DNA from 4 places in the Priestia sp. 3CA3 genome. Region 2 is predicted to be linked to each of the others. Evidence: riboswitches for the same ligand, from Rfam matches in the RefSeq annotation. Region 2 holds a riboswitch; each other region holds the start of a gene.

Region 1 (5,748 bases), on a different contig from region 2:
ACACATAAAGGCTTGCCGGCACCGATCATTTGCGACTATTTAAGCCGAGAAGAGTCTAAAAAGCTTTATGAACCAGGGACTGAATTTCAAATCGGTAAAATTGAAATGGTCACGAATACAGGTACGTATATTGACGTGCCGTTTCACAGATATAAAAACGGAGCAGATTTGGCTCAAACAGCTATTGATAAAACAGCCGGACTGGAAGGAATAGTAGTTTCAGTCGACCCGATTTTAACGGCTATTGATGAATCTCATTTTCACCATATAGACGTAAAAGGCAAAGCGGTATTAATTCACACGGGATGGGATCGCTACTGGGATACAGACGATTATTTAGAAAACCACCCATACTTAACAGAACGCGCGGCAGCTTATTTAGTGTCTCAACAGCCCGCTCTTGTCGGAATTGATTCGATGAATATTGACGACACAAAAGGAAAAGCAAGACCAGCTCATACGCTGCTGTTAGGAGCGGACATTGTGATTGCTGAACACTTATGTCACTTAGATCAACTAACGGAGTCCTTTTTATTTTACGCCGTGCCTCCTAAAATAAAAGGAGCCGGAACGTTTCCGGTAAGAGCATTTGCGGAGTTAGAAAGAAAATGATCCAGTTACATAGATACAGGGAAGTGCAGAAATTTAAAAACCAAGTCGAGCCGCTTTTAGAGAAAAATGAAGTTCTTCACAACTTAGCGCTTGGCATTTTACAAAGCTTGCAGGAAAACAGCAAACCAAATTTTATGGGTGTTATTTTAAAAGACAGCCGTGCTGCGCTTGTGTTACTGCAAACCCATCCTCAGCAAATCATCCTGTCTCAAATACAGAAGCTAACGAATGATGAGCTGAACGAAGTAGCGGAGCTGTTACAAGAAACCGCCGTACCGGGCTTAGTTGGAGAAAGGCAAACGGTTTTATATCTTTCTCAAAAACTAGCAGCGCTAAAAAATCAAGAAGCTTCGTTGAAAATGGATCAGCGCATTTATCGGTTAGACAAAGTGAAAAAAGCTGCGGACGCGGAAGGAGTGCTGGTAAAAGCAAGATCAGAGCATATTCCGCTCGTGAAGGAATGGATTTGGGAGTTTATGGGCGTCATTGGAGAGCCTGTATCAAAAGAGCAAGCTGTCAAAACAGGCGAAACTTTTATTAAAGCAGAACGGCTATTTTTATGGGAAGTGAACGGGAAGTATGTGTCCATTGCTAATGCTACGCGTCCGACAACCCACAACGTTACGATTAACTTTGTGTACACGCCGCGGGAAGAACGTAAAAAAGGCTATGCATCAAGCTGTGTGTCCACGCTTTCTCAGCTTATGCTAGACAGCGGTTTTCAAACAACAAGTCTATACACGGACACGACAAACCCTACGTCTAACAAGATTTACATGGAGATTGGGTATGAACACGTAGCTGATTCCGCATTAGTTTTATTTCATGAAAAAAAGTAGCAGGCTGCCTGCTACTTTTTCTATTTCTTAAGGTTTTGCAACTAAGTTTACGTGATTCAACGTTTTGCTATCATCAAAAATAAATTCAAGATCATAGGCGCCGGCGTGATACGTGTATCTCGTTTGAGTCGTACCATCACCTTTTACTTTGCTTGTAAAGTTTGGCTGACCTAATTCTTTCTTTAAGTTAGCTTGCGTGATGGACCCTAAATTTGTTTGACGCTCTACATTTGTACCAAAATAGCGAATTTCGTTAATGACATTATTTTGGTCATAGCCAAATGCATATCCAGGATGGCCCATTTCCGCATGATAGTAGTCAAAGTTATTTGATGAACCTTCAGGCGGAGGACCGAACTGATCCCGAACATCTTTACGCAGGGTTTTGCCAATTTTAAAGTCTGCTGTTAATCGCGGCACTTCACCTTGCACCGCGGCGTTATAAATTTCGTTAATGTTTTTTACAGCTGTTTGACTTTGGCTGCTTGTTTCTTGAGATGTAGCTGCGTGTGCTGGGGTATCAAGCTGAGCGACAGGAGCAAATCCAAACGCAGCAATTCCTGTAATCGTCGCAGCAGCAGCCGCTTTTGATAGTCGTTGTTTCATTTTCATGATTTTTTCCTCCTATATATAACGATTTAGCAATCTCAGTCTACCTAAAAGAGAAGGTAGGCCAGAATGGTCAAGGAGTCTTAGTTGAGTTGATAACTGATATATATAATGTAACACGCCTTTCAGAATATAAACGTCAGGTAAGGTGAAAAGCAAAAAACGATTCATTTCTCATAGGTAAAAAGATTTGTTTTTATTCCTTTATTATGTAAAAAAACGTAATATAGGGAGGGTTCTAAGTCTTTATAAAAAACTAGATAATAACTGTAAGTATGATACAATAAATCAAGTATTTGTTAAAAATATATATTGCAGCTGTGTATCTAGGGCTTGGCGTCAAAACAAGTTTAGGGCAATCTGTTGTGTTAAATAGAAGAAAAAGAATGTAAAGGAGAGAAAGAAGTGTCAAAACGATTTGTACTAACCGTAGCCGCTGGAGGATGTATCATAATCTTCGGCGCGCTGCTACTACTAAACTGGGAAAAGGTGTTTGGAGACTACCGTCCCATTCAAACAGCAACAGCCGTATTCAAGTTAGAAGTGGGAAGTCAAGATGTAGCAAAGACTACGGATTCAGATAATGTTCTTTACTATATGGTGAAAAAAGGACATTTAGATGAATATATTCAACTGATGGATGAAAAAGGCTATGTGTTAAAAGAGAAAGATATTGATCATAACCGACTTGTTTTTAACAATGGACAAGAGGATGAGCAAATTTACTACAAGCGCTTTGCTAGGAAGTATACGATGATTGATGGAGAAGGGTAAAAGCCTTCACTTGGAATTACTACATACTAAAATCATTAAAAGAAAACACCACCTTGCGAATAAAAGGTGGCGTTTTTTTGTTAGATTATCTCATCTTAGTTTTACTCTTGCTATCCCTGTTACGATCATACTCGTAATAAAAATAACTATGATTCCAATGTTGGTCGGGGTATCAAAAAATGTTTTTGAAACGGCTAAAGCGATAATAAGCCCAATAGCTATGCCAGATAGTTCTTTCATTAATTTCACCGTTAACACCTCTTAACAATATTACTAAGGAAAAATCTAACATTATTGGTAAAGTAGTTTCAATTAATAACACATTAACCGAAGAGGTATAATAGAACTTATTTGCTACCACTAAACCCTCTTGACCGTCAACAGATTCAGTATAAGTGCTTTGTGAAGAAGTATAGAATGATTCAAGAAGTGAGGTAAAGGCTTTAACTTTTATTTTATATTTTAGTAGACTAAAACCGTATAATCCTATCTGTTTTTGAAGTTTTTTTGCGTGAAAAAGAAAAATAATATTGACAATTGTTGAAAAACTATTAATATTGACTATATTACATAAAATAAATAGCTATTGTTTTCCTTATCAAGAGAGGTGGAGGGACTGGCCCTGTGAAACCCGGCAACCACTGTCTATGACAGAATGGTGCCAAATCCTTAAGAACAGTATGTTCTTGAAGATGAGGAAGAGACGTTTGGTTAACGAGCTCTTCCTTTATATAAAGGAAGAGCTTTTTTTATATTATAGGGGGAGTAAGTTAAATGAAGAGATTTCTTATTTTAGCAGTTGCGCTTGTATTACTCGTAACGGGCTGTCAGTCAAAAAGTACAAAAAGCAGTGGAAGTGAAGAGAAAGGAAAGAAGCGAATTGCTCTTGTTTTGCCTGAAAAGATTGGAGTTAACCCGTTTTTTCAGCAAATGGATGATGGAGCAAAGCGCGCTGGGAAGAAGTATAACATTGATGTAAAGACAATTGAATCTACGGACCAAGCAGCCATTGAAAGTAATTTGCGTGCTGCGGTAGCCGAAAATTATGACTTGATTATTACATCTTCTTTTGAATCCGAAGATGCGTTGAAAAAAGTAGCTCAAGAAAATCCGCAGCGTCAATTTGCGATTATTGATACAGTGGTCGATTTACCAAATGTAAGAAGCGTTGTATTTCGTGAGCAAGAAGCTTCATATTTATTAGGAGCAGCGGCAGGATTGATTACGAAAACGAATAAAGTAGGAATGGTTGCAGCTGATGATATTCCATTATTAAAAAAATGGACGGTAAGTTTTAAAGAAGGATTACAATCAACAAATCCAAAAGCAGAGTTTCTAGTAAACTATGTTGGAAGCTTCTCTGATCCAGCTAAAGCAAAAGAACTTGCTATTTTACAAGCTTCAAAAGGCGCTGATTTTATCGCCGGAGCATCAGCAGTAGGCGACTTGGGTGTATTTGAAGCAGCAAAAGAAAAAGGTTTTTATACGGCAGGACAAGATATTGACCGTACGGAAGTAGATCCTGAGCATATCGTTTTATCGCAGTTAAAAGGATCTGATGCAGCTGCTTATGAAACGGTAGAAGCACTCGCAAATGACAAATTTAAATCGGGCGTAGTGACATACGGCTTAAAAGAAAAAGGTGTTGGGTTAACGTATGTGACTCAAGACAGCAAGACGCCTCTTAGTGACTTTGTAGGACAAGATGTGATTAATCAATTAAAAGAAATTAAAGATTCGATTATTGATGGAAAAACAGTGGTAAAAGATCCGTTAGCAAAGTGAGTTGAGAAGAGAAGTCGAGTAAGGCTGGCTTCTCTTTCTTATTTTTGAAAAAAACCTAAAGGGGAAAGGAGCAATGAATGGAATGAGTGAGCTGCTGCAGTTAACGAATTTAACGAAGAAATACGGTTCATTTTTAGCAAACGATAACGTGTCTTTTACGCTAAAAAAAGGCGAGGTTCACGCGCTGGTCGGAGAGAACGGTGCTGGTAAAACAACGTTGATGAGGATGCTTTACGGAATGGAAAAGCCGAGTTCAGGAAGTATTCAGCTACATGGGAAAACCGTCTCGTTTTCATCTCCTGCGGATGCGATTAAAAACGGAATAGGCATGGTGCATCAGCATTTTATGGTTTTTCCTCATTTTTCAGTGGCTGAAAATATTGTCTTGGGGCATGAGCCAAAGAAAGGTCTCTTTTTTAATAGAAGGCAGGCGAAAGAGGATGTTCAGCAATTAACCCAAACCTATCAGATTTCAGTAGATGTTCATAAAAAAGTAAAGCATTGCTCAATTGGAGAACAGCAAAAGATTGAAATTTTAAAAGTGCTGTATCAAGGAGCAGAAATCATTGTTTTAGACGAGCCTACCGCTGTACTTACTCCTCATGAAGTGAAGGAACTATTAAAAACAATCCGTTTTTTGGCTTCACAAGGAAAAAGCATCATTATTATTACACATAAGCTGCAAGAAGTGATGGAAGTAGCGGACCGCATCACGGTTCTGCGAAATGGTAAAGTAGCCGGCGTCACAAATAAAGAATCTACTAATGCTCACCATTTAGCCAAGCTGATGGTAGGACGAGAATTAAAAGAGCGTCCTGCAAGAGTGCCATCACAAAGCACTTCTCATTTAAGCGTACAAAATCTCTTTTTAAAAGGAAAAGGACAAAAAAACGTGTTGCAAAATGTGTCTCTTCACGTTTCTGCAGGCGAAATTGTCGGTATTGCAGGGGTTTCAGGAAATGGGCAGTCAGAGCTGCTTCAAGCAATTGCTGGATTAGTAGAAACAGACACCGGAAGTATCAAACTTGGAGATGAAGATCTTACAGGGCGATCTGTGCGTGAAAGAAGAGAGGCAGGAATTGCTCATATTCCAGAAGACCGCTATATGTGGGGAGCCTCTAAAGACGAT
Region 2 (5,748 bases):
TGCTTTCTTTCGTAAAAGACCGAACAGCGTACATTAAAAGTCATCTTTTTGATTTTTGAATTTTACTAGACTGATAGGCAAAAGTGGAATTTAAGAATAATAGGCAAATGCAGGAAGACAATAGCTGTACATGATACGTATATATACATTATGAATGACCAATAAGGACAATTAATAAGGAGGAAAAATAATGAGTAACTATTACTACGACCAAAATCAAGACCAAACTCAAAATGCCAATCGTAGTCGCGCTCGTAAAGTTCAACAATCTGAAAGCACGGGCTACTCTGCCCACTTTAAACCATTAAAAGGGAGAGTAGTAACTGTCTATCGCGGAGGGCCTGAATCTAAAACGGGATATTTAATTGACGTTCAATCAGATTATTTAACACTTGCTCTTGAAACAAATCAAAATAACAACCAGCAAAATAATCAGCCGGCTCAGCTTATTCCACAGCAGCAGTATACATTTATTTATTATCAGCTTGCCCATGTTAAAAGCATTACAGAGGATACGAAGTCTAATTCGGCACAAACATTTTCTGGATTTAATAGTGAAGTAGAACTTCACAGAGCTAACACATTTGCAGGTACTCTATTATTAATGAAAGATAAGCAGGTGCAAATAAATCAAGGTGGTCCAGAGAAGAAAGTGGGTAAAATCCTTGACGTATTAGGCTCATTTGAATCTGCGTATGTCGTATTATTAACAGAAGATGACGGCGTCGTTTATATCAATGTAGAGCATATAAAGAGTGTAAGTGAAGTTGTAAGCAAAAATACACCTGTTGTTCCGCAAAATCCATTATTAGTTGAAGAAACACCTGATTATATCAAAGCGAAAAGTTTTAATGAACTGTTTGAAGAGTTTTCACATAGATGGGTAGCTATTAACGGTGGAGGCCCAGAGGCTGTGGAAGGTGTATTAGTTCAAAGCCGCAGTGGAAACTTTACTCTTGTACAAAATAATCAAGTTTTACGTTTACAACCAAGACACGTAAAAACCATTGCCTTAGGATCAAAAGGATCTTTCAAGCAAAATGAAGAAAATTCTGAGCAAAATGGAGATACAAATGAAGAAGATTCTATGCAAGAGTCAACTACAGTAGATAGAACCGGAGGTCGCACGGATGGCCGTACTGGAGACCGTACCGGAAGACGTACCGGAAGACGTACAGGAGGTCGCACAGACGATCGCTCGGGAGGACGCCGTACGGGTTCACGCTCTTCAACACCAGGTGAAAAAGTTATTAAAACGAAAAATTATCGTTGGAAAGCATGACGAACTGGAACGTAAAAGGTGCTTATAAAGCACCTTTTCTATCATATAGGAAAAAGGAGGAGAATGAGAATGAGTATGAATCATTATATTGATAAAATTGTTGAAGTCGATATATCAGGGAAAACAACGTTTATAGGAAAACTTGTTGATCTCGGGTTAGATGTAATGGTTTTATATAATGGACATGATTATTTGTATATTCCTCTTTTACACATACATCGCTTGCGAGAGGTTTCAGAAGAAGATTATACACCTTTACGAACCATAGAAGAGAACTTAATAGAAGAAAGTCAGCGGATTTCTTATCGTAATATTTTACAGCAGGCAAAAGGGAAATTTATTGAAATTTATGTAACAGGAGGAAAATCATTGCATGGCTATATTACAAGCGTGCTGAATGATTATCTTGTGTTTTATTCTCCAGTGTATAAAAATGTCTTTGTTTCTCTACATCATTTGAAATGGCTTACCCCTTATAGTAATGAGTTAACCCCTTATTCTTTAAGTGACAAAGAGCTCCCAGTAAGGCCTGCCTCTGCACCTTTTGTCAGAAACTTTGAAGAGCAGCTTAAAAAATATGAAAATCAACTGGTCGTATTAGATTTAGGGGATCAATCAGAAAAAATTGGCGTACTTAAAGAAGTTTCTAATAATATTGTTGAACTAATTACGGCAAATGGAGAAAGTATGTATTGGAAGTTAGCTCACGTAAAATCTGTGCACTTGCCTTAGAAAAAGAGACCTCGGTGTCGTCTCTTTTTTTATGTACTTATCAGGACAAGTATATTGAATAAACAAATGAGATGATTTAAATTTTTTAGAAAATTATGTTGACAATAAAGAAAATCTTTATTAAAGTTAGTAACAACAAACGTTAACCACCAACAATTATATAGAACTCTTATCAAGAGTGGCGGAGGGACTGGCCCTGCGATGCCCGGCAACCATCAAATGAAACATTCATTTGAACGGTGCTAATTCCTGTGGAACATCAGTATTGTTCTAACAGATGAGAGAAATCGTGTATAAACGAACACTCTTCCATCTGTGAAGAGTGTTTTTTATTTTGAGTTAAGGAGAGAAATAGATGAAAATTGAAACTTTATTAGTTCGTTCAGGAGTAGGTCGTGACCCTTCAACAGGTTCTATTACAACACCCATTTACCAAGCATCAACATTTGCTCATCCTGCTTTAGGGCAAAGTACAGGATTTGACTATGCACGTACGGCAAATCCTACTCGTACGGCATTGGAAGAAGCAATTGCTGCTTTAGAAAAAGGCGAAGTAGGAGTAGCATTCGCTTCAGGAATGGCGGGTGTAATGTCAGTTTTAGCGCTATTTAAAAACGGAGATCATTTAATTGTATCAGAGGATTTATACGGAGGAACGTACCGAGTACTAAATGAAATCTTTTCAGAGCAAGGAATTACTGTTTCGTACGTCAACACAGCCCATCTCGAGCAAGTAAAAGATGCGCTTCGTCCCAACACGAAAGCTTTATTCATTGAAACACCTACAAATCCAATGATGCACGTGACTGATTTGCCAGAAGCAATTGCGTTAGCTAAACAGCATGATTTGCTTACTATCATTGACAATACATTCATGTCCCCTTACTATCAGCGTCCTTTAGAGCTTGGAGCAGATATTGTGATACATAGTGCAAGCAAATACATTGGGGGTCATAATGATGTAGTTGCTGGTCTTGTAGTCGCTCGATGTAGTAGCTTAGGAGAAAAAATTCGTTTTTATCAAAATGCAGCTGGGGCAATCTTAGGTCCACAAGATAGCTGGCTGTTATTGCGCGGTATTAAGACGCTAGCGCTTCGTATGGAAAAACATAACGAAAACGCACTGAAAATTGCAAATTGGCTTACTGCTCATGATCTCGTGGAAAAAGTGTATTACCCTGGTCTTGAAACACATCCGGGCTATGAAATCATGAAGAAACAAGCAACTGGATTTGGAGGCATGATTTCTTTTGCTGTCTCACACCCTGACATCGTGTCAGTACTTTTAGAAAATGTTAAAGTTATTACATTTGCAGAAAGCTTAGGAGGCGTGGAAAGTTTAATGACATTCCCAGCTCGTCAAACACACGCTGACATTCCGGAGGAAATTCGAAATCGTGTCGGAGTAACAAACTGTTTACTTCGATTATCAGTTGGAATTGAGCACGCAGATGATTTAATTAAAGATTTAAAGGAGGCATTTGATGCATACCAACAACAATAAACATAGATTTGGTACGAACTTAATTCATGCAAATACAGGAATTGACGGTCATTTTGGAGCGGTTAACGTACCTATTTATCAAGTATCTACATTTAACCAAGAAGATGAGACGAACAACGGCCGCTATGACTATTCTCGTTCAGGAAACCCAACGCGTGAGGCTTTAGAAAACACTATTGCTCAGCTAGAAAATGGATACGCTGGTTTTGCTTTTTCATCAGGTATGGCTGCTATTTCATCGGTGTTATCTATTTTTGAATCAGGGGATGAAATTTTAGTTTCACACGATACGTACGGCGGGACATATCGTGTATTAACACGATTATTTTCAAAGTTTGGTATCAAAACAACTTTTGTTGATACAACGAAGGTTGAGAAAGTAGAAGAAGCTATTACAAAAGATACGAAGGCTATTTATATCGAAAGCCCTTCAAATCCATTTTTACAGGTAACGGATATTAAAGCAGTAGCAAGTTTGGCGAAGGAGCACAATCTCCTTACAATTGTGGATAACACGTTTTTAACACCTTATCTACAGCAGCCGATTGACCTTGGTGTAAATATTGTCATTCATAGTGCTACAAAATATATCAGCGGCCACAGTGACGTCATTGGCGGTCTAGTTGTGGTAAGCGATGAAAAGCTAGCGGAAGAAGTAAAGTTTGTACAAAATGCTTTTGGTGCTATCTTGGGACCACAGGATTGTTTTTTACTGCTTCGAGGCATTAAGACATTAAAAGTTCGTTTAGATCAGCAGTTAAAAACAGCGCTGCAGTTTGCAAAGTGGCTTGAAGAACAATCTCTAGTGAGCCGTGTATACTACCCGGGCTTAAAAAGTCATCCGGACCACAAACTCATTTCAGAACAAGCAAATGGATACGGAGCTATGATTTCTTTCCAAGTGCAGGATGAAAAAGTAGCACGACATATTTTACAAGGAGTCAAATTAGCTTCAATTGGCGTTAGTCTAGGTGCAGTTGAATCCATTCTCACGCATCCTGCAACAATGTCTCATGCAAGTATCCCAAAAGAAGTACGTGAAGAAAAAGGAATTACTGATTCACTTCTTCGCCTTTCAGTAGGGTTAGAGGAATTCGAGGATTTGAAGCAAGACTTTAACGCTGTTTTTCAAAGCTTAGAAGAAAAAGCGTTAATTAAATAAAAAAAGGACTTCCATTAAGGAAGTCCTTTTCTATCGTTATATACAGCTATCTAAAAGGTTTGTGTATAGGGACGCAAGCGCAACTTTTTCATCAGAGGAAAGGCTGCTGTTTAGAATTCTTTTTATGCCAAGGTGATATTTGACATGCGGTGTTTGCCGAACGCGCGGATGAGTCATTTCATCTCTTAAATCTTTCAAAATGGCTTCGTGAAGCTGATCTTCACTTGTCATGGATTGTTTGGAAGCAAACGAACGGTTTAACCATAGGGTTTGATAAGCTGCTAGTAAATGTTCAGAAGTCATTGTGCAAAGAGCTCCTTTAGATTAGTTTCTTCATTATAATAATCTATAGTTTATCATAAGTATTAATACGTGTACGTAACTTTTACAGAAGCGGATACAGTCAAGGACTGAGCTTGGATAGGGGGAGAGGCTGCTAATAACTTAGGCGAGGAGCCAGATGACTGATAGACGGGGCCTTCTTCGATTAAAATGGGGATTTGGTTAATAGGGAGCTGCAGCGTGTTGGCAATGGTAAAGGCCTTTTCTTTAGCGTTAAGCAAAGCTTTACTTATCGCTTCTTGTTCATATTTATCATCATTTGTAACGTGAAATTGAAGATCTTGCGCTACGTTGGCTCCGCTTGAAAACGTAGCGTTATAAACATCGCCAGCTTGTTTTACATCTTGTACTCTTACTCTAAACAAATGCTGTACTTCGTATCCTGTAAGAGTCGATTTTCCATCGCTGTAATCATATTTAGGATTTATAGTGAATGAAGCTGTTTCAATTTGCTGGTCGTTGATTCCAAGTTTTTTTATCTCTTGCAGCAGAGTATTTGAAACAGCTGAATTTTCTTTTAAGGCTTCTTGAACGTCTCGGTTTTCCGTGCGCGTTCCAATCGTCATGGAAATTTCATTTGGAATGGCTGAAGCACTTCCTTCACCAGTTACTTTAATTTCTCTATTTTGTGTATCTGCGCGCAGTTGCTGTGTAGGTTCGTAAGGGAAATAAGAATGTTGCATACAAAAACCTCCTTTATTAATCTTTAATATATATATGATAAGG
Region 3 (5,748 bases), on a different contig from region 2:
GCTATCAAAATTTAAAACACTTTGCGAATATGCATGAAGGGATCACGGCAGAACGCTTGGATGAAGTGATTGCGCTAGTAAAGCTTGAAAACAGCATTCATGCAAAAGTGAAGACGTATTCCCTTGGGATGAGACAGCGTTTAGGAGTAGCTCAAGCTATTTTACATAAGCCTGCATTGCTTTTACTAGACGAACCAACAAATGGTCTAGACCCAGCGGGAATGAGAGAATTTCGTACATATTTACAAACCCTCTGCAGGGAAGAAGGTATTTCAATTTTAATCGCGAGCCACTTATTAAAAGAAGTGGAAGCATTATGTGACCGCGTTGGTATTATTCAAAACGGCGAGTTAAAAGCTGTTCAAGATCTATCTCCAAATCGTCAAGATCAAGGGATGTATGTAGAATTTGAAGTATCTGACGTGCAACAAGCAGCGGATCTTTTATCTCAAGAATTCCAAGTAACAATAAAATCCGATAGTATTGATGTAGTGATTATGAAAGAACAAATTCCAGCTGTGAATAGAAAATTAGTGGACAGCGATATTTTAGTCTACCGAATCACTCCTGTTTATGAGACGCTTGAAGATTCGTTTATGTCCGTTACGGAGGGAGAGCACCATGCTTAAGTTAATTCAAAATGAACATATGAAATGGTTTTACAAAAGAAGTACAAAAGTCACGTTTATTACAATCGGCATCTTAACTCTTTGTATGGCTCTTTTAATGAAGAAAGTAGCAAACAGCGCAGGAACGGAAGACAACATATTGAATTTCCTGTCATTTAGTGCAGGCATGCTGATCCTCGTTCAATTTTTCGCGCTTGCTGTTGGAGGATCAATGGTTGCAAAAGAGTTTGAAGCGGGTACCATTAAGCTTCTTTTAATTCGCCCTGCTAGACGTTCAACGATTTTAACGTCCAAGTACATAACGCTCGTTTTAATTAGCTTGTATTACTTGCTGAGCTATTTGCTTTTTTCGTTTGTATGGGGAGCATTGTTCTTTGGATTTGCCAGTCTAGAAGGAGATGCGCAGCTGCTTAAAAACATTACGCTTACGTATGACAGCGCGTATATGGAAACGTTTATGATGATGACGTTCGCATTCATGCTGTCGTCTTTATTTAGAAACAGCGCGCTTGCTTCAAGTCTAGCTATTGTCGTAAGTATTGGGGCGAAAGCAGTAACTGGGATAGTATCGCAGTTTGGTCTATGGTGGGGGAAATTTTTACTGTTCGCCAACACAAACTTTGTGCAGTATATGGACGGAATGAAGACGATGTTTGACGGAATGACAATTCCATTTTCAATCTTCATCTTAGTTGCACACTTTGTCTTCTTTATAGGCGTAGCGTGGGTGGCGTTTTTAAAACGTGACGTAGCTAATTGATGTGAGAATTTTCACACTATATATTTTTCTAAAATAGCATTTGACAATTAAATAAAAAGAGATTACAGTAGTGAAAGACTATTTTTAAAACAACTATAAACTTCTTATCAAGAGAGACGGAGGGACTGGCCCTATGATGTCTCGGCAACTGGCTGTACGCAGTGCGGTGCCAAATCCAGCAGACGATGTTTCGTTTGGAAGATGAGAAGGGTAATCTTATGATACAAATAAGAGACCTCTTCTTATCAATAAGAAGAGGTCTTTTTTTATTACGTAAACAAGAGGTGTTAAGAATGGAACAACAAAAAGGAAACGGCTGGGCGCTGTTACCGCTGGGCGTCTTTTTAGTCCTGTTTGTCGGATCAGGAATTATAACGGGAGATTTTTATAAGCTGCCTGTATTAGTAGCTATTATCATTGCAGCCATTGTGGCGCTGGCTATGAACCGCAAAGATTCACTTAATGTAAAAGTGGAACGCTTTGCTAAAGGAGCAGGGCATCCTGATATCATTATTATGGTACTTATTTTTATTTTGGCAGGTGCTTTTTCTCAAGTCGCTAAAGGCATGGGAGCTGTTGATTCAACGGTAAACTTAGCGCTTTCTGTACTTCCGCAAAGCTTAGTGGTAGTCGGAATCTTTGTTATTGGCGCATTCATTTCAATTTCGATGGGAACGTCAATGGGAACGATCGCTGCGTTAGGGCCTATCGCTGTAGGAATCAGTGAGCAGGCGCATGTATCCATTACATTGGCAATTGCTGCTGTTGTTGGTGGTGCAATGTTTGGAGATAATTTATCCGTAATCTCTGATACGACCATTGCGGCAGTTCGTACGCAAAAAACAAATATGTCAGATAAATTAAAAGTAAACTTTTTTATTGTCCTTCCTGCAGCGATTGTTACAGTGATTTTATTACTTGTAATGACGCTAGGCAATACGTCATCAGTAGAAATTAAAGATTTTAGCTGGTTTAAAATCTTGCCTTATGTCGGCGTACTCGTTGCTGCCATATTTGGTGCAAACGTATTAAGCATTTTAACCGGAGGAATTGTATTAGCCGGCGTGATTGGATTAGCTGACGGAAGCTACACGCTTTCTTCTCTTGCTAAAACTGTGACGGAAGGTATTGGCGGAATGTCGGAATTAATTATTTTATCTCTTTTAATTGGCGGAATGGTTGAACTCATTCGCTATAACGGCGGTATTCAGTTCTTATTGAACCTATTAACACGACGCATTCAAACAAAAAAAGGCGGAGAATTCAGTATCGCTGGATTAGTAAGTTTAACCAATTTAGCCACGGCTAATAACACGATTTCAATTATTACAGCAGGTCCGTTAGCGAAAGAAATCTCTGATAAGTATTCAATTGATAATCGTAAATCAGCCAGTCTGCTCGACTTGTTTTCATGCAGCGTTCAAGGGCTTATCCCTTACGGTGCACAAATGCTTCTCGCAGCAGGATTTGCTAAAGTTTCACCGGTTGAGATTATTCCATTTACATTCTATCCAATGTTAACAGCGGTTTGCGGTATCATTGCGATTGTAATTGGCTTTCCTCGTTTAAATAAAAAATCAAAATCATCTAAAGAAGCTGCGTAATATCAAACCCTTAAAAAGAACATTCTTTTTAAGGGTTTTTTACTGTTTGAAAAAATCAGTCGGCTTTTTTTCATCTAGCTCCTTCCAAAGTGTCTCATTTTGTTTAAGTGCATAAGCCGCTCCTCCGATTTCAATTCCGCATAATAAAATGAATAATAAAATACCCATGATATGACCTCCTTATATAAGTGAATAAAAACATGATTGTAACGGGTTTAGCTTATTGCTTTTTCACTTTATAATGAGAATAAAGTATGAAACGCGTTTCAGCGCAAGAGAAAAAGGTGAAAACATGACAAATATCCGAGATATCGCAAAAAAAGCTGGTGTATCTGTTTCGACCGTGTCACGGGTTTTAAATCATCATCCGTATGTAAAAGAAGAAAAGCGCCGTCTGGTAGAAGAAGTAATTCAAGAACTTAATTACGAACAAAACATTAATGCCGTTCACTTATCAAAAGGGAAAACAAATATGATTGCCGTCGTCTTGCCTTTTATTAATCATCCTTATTTCAGTCTGCTTTTAGAAGGAGTGGCCTCTCAAGCGTTAGAAAAGCAGTATCAGCTTGTTATTTGTCAGACGAACTATGATGTAAAAAAAGAAGAAGAAGCGCTTCATATGCTAAAAACAAAGCAGGTTGATGGAGTGATTATTTGTTCTAGAGCAGGCAGCTGGAGCACGATTGAATATTATCAGCAGTACGGGCCGATAGCCGTGTGCGAAAACGTACAAAATCGTTCTATTCGCTCCGTATACGTTGATCATTATGCAGCTTTTAAGAAAGCGCTCATGTATTTAAAAGAAAAAGGATATACGGATATTGGCTACTGTATTGGAAGAATGACGGGTACAAATAGTCAACAGAGACAGCAAGCATACAAAGAATATGTAGAAAGAATAAATGAGCCTTATCATCCGGAATGGGTGTTTCAAGGCTGTTTGAACGTGACAGATGGTGAAAAAGTGGTGAAAAAATTGGTGCAGATGAAAAATCGGCCTCAGGCGCTTTTAGTAACAAACGATCAAGTCGCTATTGGTATAAAAGCTCAGTGCGAACAAGCGGGTATATCAGTTCCAGGCGATTTAGCTATTATTGGTTTTGATAATCATCCGCTTTCTTCTTATTTACAAATCACAACGATCGAACTTCCTCTCAAAGAAATGGGCGAAACGCTTTTTAAACTAGTCAGGAGCAAGGATCCTCAAAAAATTGAGCTTCCTTTTCGGTTTATTGAGCGTAAAAGCGTATAAATTCTTGATGATCTCACCGCGTGTTTTTATCGGATAAAATGAGTAAAAGCGGACATCATACGAGTAAAGAAAGAAGAAAAGGATGATGATCGTGGAGAAAAAAGAATATCAAGTAGGAGATCAAGTATTTGTTATTTACCGAAATCCTCATACGGCAAACGTTGCCAATATTAATCAAGCTGAAATTGTTGAACATCCTGAAAATAAAGGTGAAAAAGCGCTGTTTCTGCATGAGTCTTATCATTTGTTAGCTGAAGATGATGCCGTGTATTCAACGTATGAAGAAGCAGAGAACATGTATAACAAGATATTTGATTATGAACAATATGATTGACGAAAGGCTCTCTTAAATAGAGAGTCTTTTTTGATGTGGAAAATAATTACCATGGATAGAGTCTTTTTATTTTTCAAACGCTATTAGTATTAGAAAAAAGGAAGTGTACATGATGATAAAACCTTTTGTACCTCAATTAGTATACATTGAGCCAGGGGCAATGGAGTACCCGCTTGGTGTTCAATTAAAAGAAAAATTTGAGAAGATGGGAATTGAGATTCGTCAAACAACTTCTCATAATCAAGTGCGTAATATACCGGGAAAAAATGATTTGCAAAAATACCGCAATGCCAAGTCTACTTTAGTAGTTGGTGTGCGTAAAACCTTGAAATTTGATACATCTAAACCGTCAGCTGAATATGCAATACCTTTTGCAACAGGGTGTATGGGGCACTGTCACTATTGTTATTTGCAGACAACAATGGGAAGCAAACCATATATTCGCACGTACGTGAATGTGGAAGAAATATTAGGTCAAGCAGAGCAATATATGCAGGAAAGAGCCCCTCAAATAACGCGATTTGAAGCGGCTTGTACATCTGATATCGTAGGAATTGATCATTTAACACATTCATTAAAGCGCGCGATTGAATATTTTGGGGAAAGTGAACTAGGTCAACTGCGCTTTGTGACTAAGTTTCATCACGTGGATCATTTATTGGATGCTAAACATAATGGTCGCACGCGCTTTCGCTTTAGCATAAACGCAGATTATGTTATAAAAAACTTTGAACCTGGTACATCTCCTCTTGATTATCGGATTGAAGCTGCTAATAAAGTTGCAAAAGCCGGATATCCACTTGGCTTTATTGTGGCGCCTATTTACATTCATGAAGGTTGGCAAGAGGGATACCGTCAGCTGTTTGAAAAGCTTGATGCTTCTATACCTGAAGAGTCAAGAGATGATATTACATTTGAAATGATTCAGCATCGCTTTACCAAGCCGGCCAAACGGGTGATTGAGAAAAACTATCCGAAAACAAAGCTTGAGATGAATGAAGAAGAGCGCCGCTACAAATGGGGGCGTTACGGGATTGGAAAGTATGTATACGCAAAAGATGAAGAACAAGAATTAAGAGAGACGTTGGAATATTACATTGATCAGTATTTTCCAAATGCGAAAATCGAGTATTTTACGTAATTATTCTACAGTAATTGAAGAGTTATTT
Region 4 (5,748 bases), on a different contig from region 2:
TCTCATTACAATCTTATAACAAATGAAAACTTATAGCAACCTTTTGACCCAAAAGGTTTTAAACCATTATGTACGTTTTTTAAGACTAAATCCACTCATAAAAAAGTTGCCTTAAAAGACTCGATAGAGCCTTCTAAGACAAGCTTTTTACCCACTTTATTTACTTAGTGCGTGTGGCTAGTCAGTTCTGAAACACACTCTTGGACAAGCGTAACGGACTGACTCATCGCTGCGCCTCCGCCAAATGCCGCTGATACTCCGCATGCTTCTAAAATTTCTTGCTCAGTTGCACCTTGATCAATGCAGCCTTTTGTATGATAAATCATACAGTACTCGTCTTGAGCTACTACGCTGATTCCTAGCGCGATTAACTGCTTTTCTTTTTTAGAAAGAGAACCTTCTCCAAAACATGCTTCAGTAAACGCATTAAACGTTTTTGTTACTTCCGGCAATTTTTCGCTAAATTTCCCAACACCCATTTTATAATCATGAAGTGCTTGCTCAGTTGAATGACGTGCTTCTTGCTGCATAACGTCAGCTCCCATCATCAGTAAAGTTTTCACGGTTAGTATGCGTGAGAAAAATAAGAGTTATTCGTTTTGATGCATACAAAAAAGCACTTGCCCAGAGTGGGCAAGCGCTTTTCTTCTATTATTTATTTACCGGCAATACTCCGCCTTTGTATTTTTCTTTAATGTAGTCTTGAATTTCTTTAGAGTGAAGAACTTTTACTAAAGCTTTCACTGTATCTTTATTTTCGTCACCTTTGTGAACCGTAATGATGTTTGCATATGGGTTGTTTTCTTTGCTTTCCACTGCGATTGGATCTTTTACTGGATCTAAACCAGCATCGATAGCATAGTTAGCATTGATAACAACAGCGTCACCTTCATTGTTTTTGTACATTTGAGGTAACAATCCGCCTTCAACATCGGCTTTAAATTTTAAATTCTTAGGGTTTTCTACAATATCTTTAATTTGTGCGTCTGTTTTCTTTACGCCTGGTTTTAATTTGATCACGCCAGCTTTTTCAAAAATCGATAAAATACGTCCTTGCTCTGCTACTGCATCACGCATAATAACTGTGCCGTTTTTCGGAAGATCTTTTAAGCTTTTGTATTTTTTAGAGTAGATACCAATTGGTTCAATGTGAATGGCACCGGCACTTACGAAATCATACCCTTTTTCACCTTTATGATCTTTTAGCACTGAATTCATATAAGGAACGTGCTGGAAGTAGTTGGCATCAATTTCATTGTTTGCAAGAGCTGTGTTCGGTAAGATGTAATCTTGGAATTTTTTAATCTCTAAATCAATTCCTTGTTTTTCCAAAATAGGTTTTGCTTGTTCTAAAATTTCAGCATGAGGCGTATTAGATGCACCCACGACAATTTTCTTTTCATCTTTTGATCCATTGTTAGATCCACACGCCGCTAATCCTACTACTAGCGCAGATGTTAATGCTAAAGCTGAAAGCCATTTTTTCATAATAAATAATCCTCCCTTTATCTTTTATCAATTTTTGCAGTAATCGCATCTCCAATAAGTTGGATAATAAATACAATAATCAAAATTAAGATCGTAGCGGCTAGCGTTACGTCATTATGACTGCGCTGGAATCCTTCTAAATATGCAAGGTTTCCAAGACCTCCAGCTCCAATCACACCCGCCATTGCCGTATAGCCGACTAACGCAATGGTTGTTACTGTCAAACCGGAAATCAAAGCTGGCAGCGATTCAGGTAACAGCACTTTAAAGATAATAGTGCTTGTTGTGGCTCCCATTGATTTAGCAGCTTCAATAACACCTTTATCAATTTCACGCAGACCAATTTCTACAAGACGCGCATAAAATGGTGCTGCTCCAACAATTAAAGCCGGTAACGCTGCATTAGCGCCTAAAATACTTCCTACCAATGCTTTGGTAAATGGAATCAGTAAAACAATTAAAATAATGAATGGAATGGAACGAAAGATATTTACAACCGCCGACACAATGGCATATAAAGGTTTGTTTTGCCAAAGCTGTCCTTTGGACGTTAAAAATAAAAGCAAGCCCAATAAAATACCTAGAACAAATGTGGCTACAACTGAAATAGCCGTCATATATAGTGTTTCATTTGTCGCTTGAATAAAATCATCTAAAATAACGTTTGGAAATAGTTTCTCAAGCATTTGTCATTACCTCCACTTCTACCTGCTGCTCATGAATGTATGCAATGACTTTTTCAACTTCTGTTAATTCTCCGTCTAAATGAACGAACAACGTCCCGTATGAACCTGTTTGTGTATGAGAAATCTTTCCTTGCAAAATATTAATCGTTACATCAAACTGTTTTAAAATCGTTGTAATGAGCGGTTGCTCTGCTTTTCCGCCAACAAACGTCAGCTGAATAATTTGCCCGCTTGGATACAGCTCTTTTACTTGTTCAATCGTTTCAAACGTTTCCTCTGGTTCAGAAATCTGTTGAACGAATCGTTTTGTAATCGGCTGCTTAGGTTTTCTGAATACTTCTAGCACTTGTCCTTCTTCTACTACTGCCCCATTTTCCATAACGGCTACTCGATGACAAATTTTACGAATGACGTGCATTTCATGAGTAATTAATACAATGGTTAACCCTAGCTTCTCATTAATATCTACTAACAAATCTAAAATAGAATCTGTCGTTTGAGGATCAAGCGCTGATGTTGCTTCATCACAAAGCAATACTTTTGGATTGTTCGCTAGCGCTCGAGCAATCCCAACACGCTGCTTTTGTCCGCCGCTAAGCTGTGATGGATAAGCATCTTCACGCCCTTCAAGCCCGACTAGCTTAATAAGTTCGTCTACTCGTTTCATTCTTTTTTCTTTTGAAATCCCTGCTATTTCTAACGGAAAGGCAATATTTTCTCGTACCGTACGCGACCACAAGATATTAAAGTGCTGAAATACCATACTAATTTCTTGTCTAGCTTTTCTGAGTTTTCCGCCTTTAATTTTTCCAATATCATTACCTGCTACTTCGACCGTTCCTGTCGTTGGTGTTTCTAATCCGTTTAGCAAGCGAATCAAAGAACTTTTCCCCGCTCCGCTATAACCAATAATTCCGTAAATTTCACCTTGGTTAACGGTTAGATTCACATTATCAACAGCTGTTACTTGACCGCTTTTGGCCTGATAAATTTTTGTAACGTCTGTTAATGTAATCATATTTCTTCACCTTCTTTAATAAAAACTTAATTATGTTAGGTTGCCCTATAGGATGAAAAAGCCGTAAAACAATTTTCCCCATTAAAAAAGCCTCTCTGCGCATGACAGAAAGGCTCGATATTTAATCCTTTCTCTCATCTTTCAAAGCGCATAGCTTTGCAGGAATTGGCACCATTTCAGTTAGTCTGACGGTTGCCGGGTTTCACAGGGCTCAGTCCCTCCACCTCTCTTGATAAGAGTTCGCAACAATTATTTTGTTTTTGGGAAATATTCATTCATTTATGAACATTCATGAGTGTGATTTTAGCATGTGTCAGATAGGCTGTCAACAGATTTTGTTCTTGGGATAATATCCCAAGATTTCAACAGCCCCAACGGTTCGCTCTCTTTCCACTTCTTCATTTTAAACAAACGTTTGATTATCGAAGCTCCTCGAGTACGTGCTCGATGGAATGAAACGCGTAGAGTTTTTTTACCATTTCACCATTTTCCACTTCAATCAAACAAGGTACGCTTTCAATAGAAAATAATTCTGCTTTTGAAGGCATATAATTTAAATTGCTCATTCCGATGGTTACATCCGGCAGCATCGCTTCTGCCACGGTTAACATTTTTTTTGCCAGCTGACATGTCCCGCAAAAAGGCGTATGGAAAAAGATAAAGGCTCTTTCTCCTTCTTTTAACTGATCATCCAGCTGTTTTTCGCTCCATTCTTGCATGTTGCTCATTCCTTTTATGTTAAAAATTCTGCATTAACATCGATATTGGCACTCAGCAATACTGTTGCTATGTGATGTCTAGGGGCGGCAGCAACTTCTCGGTACATTTTATCAATATATAGATGCTCTGCTTCCGGAAGCTCTCGTTTAAATTGTTTTCTCAGCTTATTCCCTGAATCATCAGAGTCAACGAGTATGTATACCTCTTTGTTAAACGTACAGTCAATAATTTCATCCAGCTTTGATAAACTAATCGTACCGTTTGTACAAATAATTTCAATTGGTTCTCGAATGATATCTTGAATACGCTTTTTATCTGACTTTCCTTCGACAATAATTACTTTTTCAATTTCAATTAGCCCCATTTTCATCACCCATAATCGTCAGTTGTATAGTAACATCATTTCTTTATGCTATACAATATTCGTTAATGTATCACAGTTCACCTGTTTTTTAAAAGAAATTTGCAAGAAAGAACTCTTTTAAAAGGCAGTTTAGGCCATATTATCTCTATAAAACAAGAAAAACAGCGGCAGTTGCCACTGTTTAGCACCATCCTGCTTCTTCATCGCAGTCTGTATATTTTTGCGTTTCACCTTGTTTTTGTACGTCCGCGTATTGATAGAACTTATTATTTTCTTGCGAATATCCTTCTTCAAAGCGGTATTCATTGCCGCTTGTTCCGTAGCTAACTTCACCAATTGGCTGCTTATCAACGTATAATTTCATACCGCCGTCATGAAATTTAGCTGTAACGCGATCTGTAACGTCCATTTTTTGTTTTTCAAACATAAAAAGACACTCCTTTAGCTTGTTTACTAATAGAGTGTCCAGTCAAAAACTTTTCATAAAGACAATTTATGGAGGAATATTATCCTTCGTTTGTCATTTCTTCGTATTGCTCTGCTGTCATCAGCTTGTCTACTTGAGAAGCATCAGATGGTTTGATTGTAATCATCCATGCTTCTTCGTATGGAGATTCATTAACAAGTTCAGGACTATCGCCTAAGTTGTCGTTTACTGCTACAACTTCACCGCTAATTGGTGCGTAAAGCTCAGAAACTGTTTTTACTGATTCAACGCTACCAAACGGTTCGTCAGCTTCTACTGTTGCTCCTACTTCTGGCAGTTCAACGAATACGATGTCTCCAAGCTCAGCTTGAGCGAAATGTGTAATACCTACGCGGACAACGTCTCCTTCTGTTTTTACCCATTCATGCTCTTCAGAATAACGCAAATCTTTTGGTGTACTCATCTTAATCCCTCCAAAATATGTATCGTAATTTGTTTATATAAAAAGCGCCTTCAACGTGGAGAACACTTTCTACAACCTAAAATAACTTCCTATTAACAGTGTAACGTAAAAGGTAAAAATTTTCTATTTGAAAACTTACTTCCACACGTCCTCAAACTGCTCTTCTTTGAAACCAAGCGTTACTTTTTGTCCATCTGTTAGCAGCGGACGCTTAATTAACATGCCATCTGACGCAAGAATAGACAGAAGTTCGTCTTCACTCGCACTGCTTACTTTATCTTTAAGACCTAACTCGCGATATTTTTTACCGCTTGTATTAAAGAATTTTTTTAATTCTAGGCCGCTGTTCTGATAGTAAGCTTGCAGCTGCTCTTTTGTTGGCGGATTTTCTACAATATGAATTTCTTCATATGCTACTCCGTTATCATCGAGCCACTTCTTTGCTTTTCGGCACGTACCGCACTTTGGATATGAATAAAAAAATAATGACATTTCGTCAACCACCCTTTATTTTAAGCTTTTTTCGTATTTTAACACATCCTTTATCATTTACCTAGATAGAGGCTTCTTAAACAAAAAGGA

The links. Region 2 has a riboswitch for S-adenosylmethionine ahead of AC1VNJ_RS15880 (trans-sulfuration enzyme family protein). Riboswitches for the same ligand answer to the same signal wherever they lie in the genome.
Region 1: it holds a riboswitch for S-adenosylmethionine, as region 2 does, so the genes downstream of both, AC1VNJ_RS22215 (BMP family protein) here and AC1VNJ_RS15880 (trans-sulfuration enzyme family protein) in region 2, are expected to answer to the same signal.
Region 3: it holds a riboswitch for S-adenosylmethionine, as region 2 does, so the genes downstream of both, AC1VNJ_RS24940 (Na+/H+ antiporter NhaC family protein) here and AC1VNJ_RS15880 (trans-sulfuration enzyme family protein) in region 2, are expected to answer to the same signal.
Region 4: it holds a riboswitch for S-adenosylmethionine, as region 2 does, so the genes downstream of both, AC1VNJ_RS18835 (methionine ABC transporter ATP-binding protein) here and AC1VNJ_RS15880 (trans-sulfuration enzyme family protein) in region 2, are expected to answer to the same signal.

What each region holds. Positions count from the first base shown of each region.
Region 1 covers NZ_JBXENJ010000010.1:18,556-24,303, reverse strand. Annotated here, with positions in the region: gene AC1VNJ_RS22240 (cyclase family protein) at 1-612, shown strand, start outside; gene AC1VNJ_RS22235 (GNAT family N-acetyltransferase) at 609-1,451, shown strand; gene AC1VNJ_RS22230 (YjgB family protein) at 1,479-2,063, opposite strand; gene AC1VNJ_RS22225 (hypothetical protein) at 2,466-2,834, shown strand; gene AC1VNJ_RS22220 (hypothetical protein) at 2,925-3,074, opposite strand; SAM riboswitch class I at 3,427-3,533, shown strand; gene AC1VNJ_RS22215 (BMP family protein) at 3,609-4,619, shown strand; gene AC1VNJ_RS22210 (ABC transporter ATP-binding protein) at 4,702-5,748, shown strand, end outside.
Region 2 covers NZ_JBXENJ010000005.1:334,111-339,858, forward strand. Annotated here, with positions in the region: gene AC1VNJ_RS15865 (CotH kinase family protein) at 1-59, shown strand, start outside; gene AC1VNJ_RS15870 (spore coat protein) at 191-1,282, shown strand; gene AC1VNJ_RS15875 (hypothetical protein) at 1,352-2,014, shown strand; SAM riboswitch class I at 2,181-2,298, shown strand; gene AC1VNJ_RS15880 (trans-sulfuration enzyme family protein) at 2,370-3,518, shown strand; gene AC1VNJ_RS15885 (trans-sulfuration enzyme family protein) at 3,499-4,680, shown strand; gene AC1VNJ_RS15890 (hypothetical protein) at 4,717-4,983, opposite strand; gene AC1VNJ_RS15895 (SIMPL domain-containing protein) at 5,046-5,705, opposite strand.
Region 3 covers NZ_JBXENJ010000017.1:22,647-28,394, reverse strand. Annotated here, with positions in the region: gene AC1VNJ_RS24950 (ABC transporter ATP-binding protein) at 1-629, shown strand, start outside; gene AC1VNJ_RS24945 (ABC transporter permease) at 622-1,389, shown strand; SAM riboswitch class I at 1,491-1,597, shown strand; gene AC1VNJ_RS24940 (Na+/H+ antiporter NhaC family protein) at 1,683-2,993, shown strand; gene AC1VNJ_RS24935 (hypothetical protein) at 3,033-3,161, opposite strand; gene AC1VNJ_RS24930 (LacI family DNA-binding transcriptional regulator) at 3,286-4,245, shown strand; gene AC1VNJ_RS24925 (transcriptional regulator SplA domain-containing protein) at 4,331-4,579, shown strand; gene splB (spore photoproduct lyase) at 4,692-5,720, shown strand.
Region 4 covers NZ_JBXENJ010000007.1:64,168-69,915, forward strand. Annotated here, with positions in the region: gene AC1VNJ_RS18820 (carboxymuconolactone decarboxylase family protein) at 165-530, opposite strand; gene AC1VNJ_RS18825 (MetQ/NlpA family ABC transporter substrate-binding protein) at 652-1,488, opposite strand; gene AC1VNJ_RS18830 (methionine ABC transporter permease) at 1,506-2,174, opposite strand; gene AC1VNJ_RS18835 (methionine ABC transporter ATP-binding protein) at 2,167-3,192, opposite strand; SAM riboswitch class I at 3,324-3,431, opposite strand; gene AC1VNJ_RS18840 (thioredoxin family protein) at 3,612-3,911, opposite strand; gene AC1VNJ_RS18845 (toprim domain-containing protein) at 3,926-4,276, opposite strand; gene AC1VNJ_RS18850 (YusG family protein) at 4,458-4,703, opposite strand; gene gcvH (glycine cleavage system protein GcvH) at 4,783-5,166, opposite strand; gene AC1VNJ_RS18860 (arsenate reductase family protein) at 5,302-5,658, opposite strand.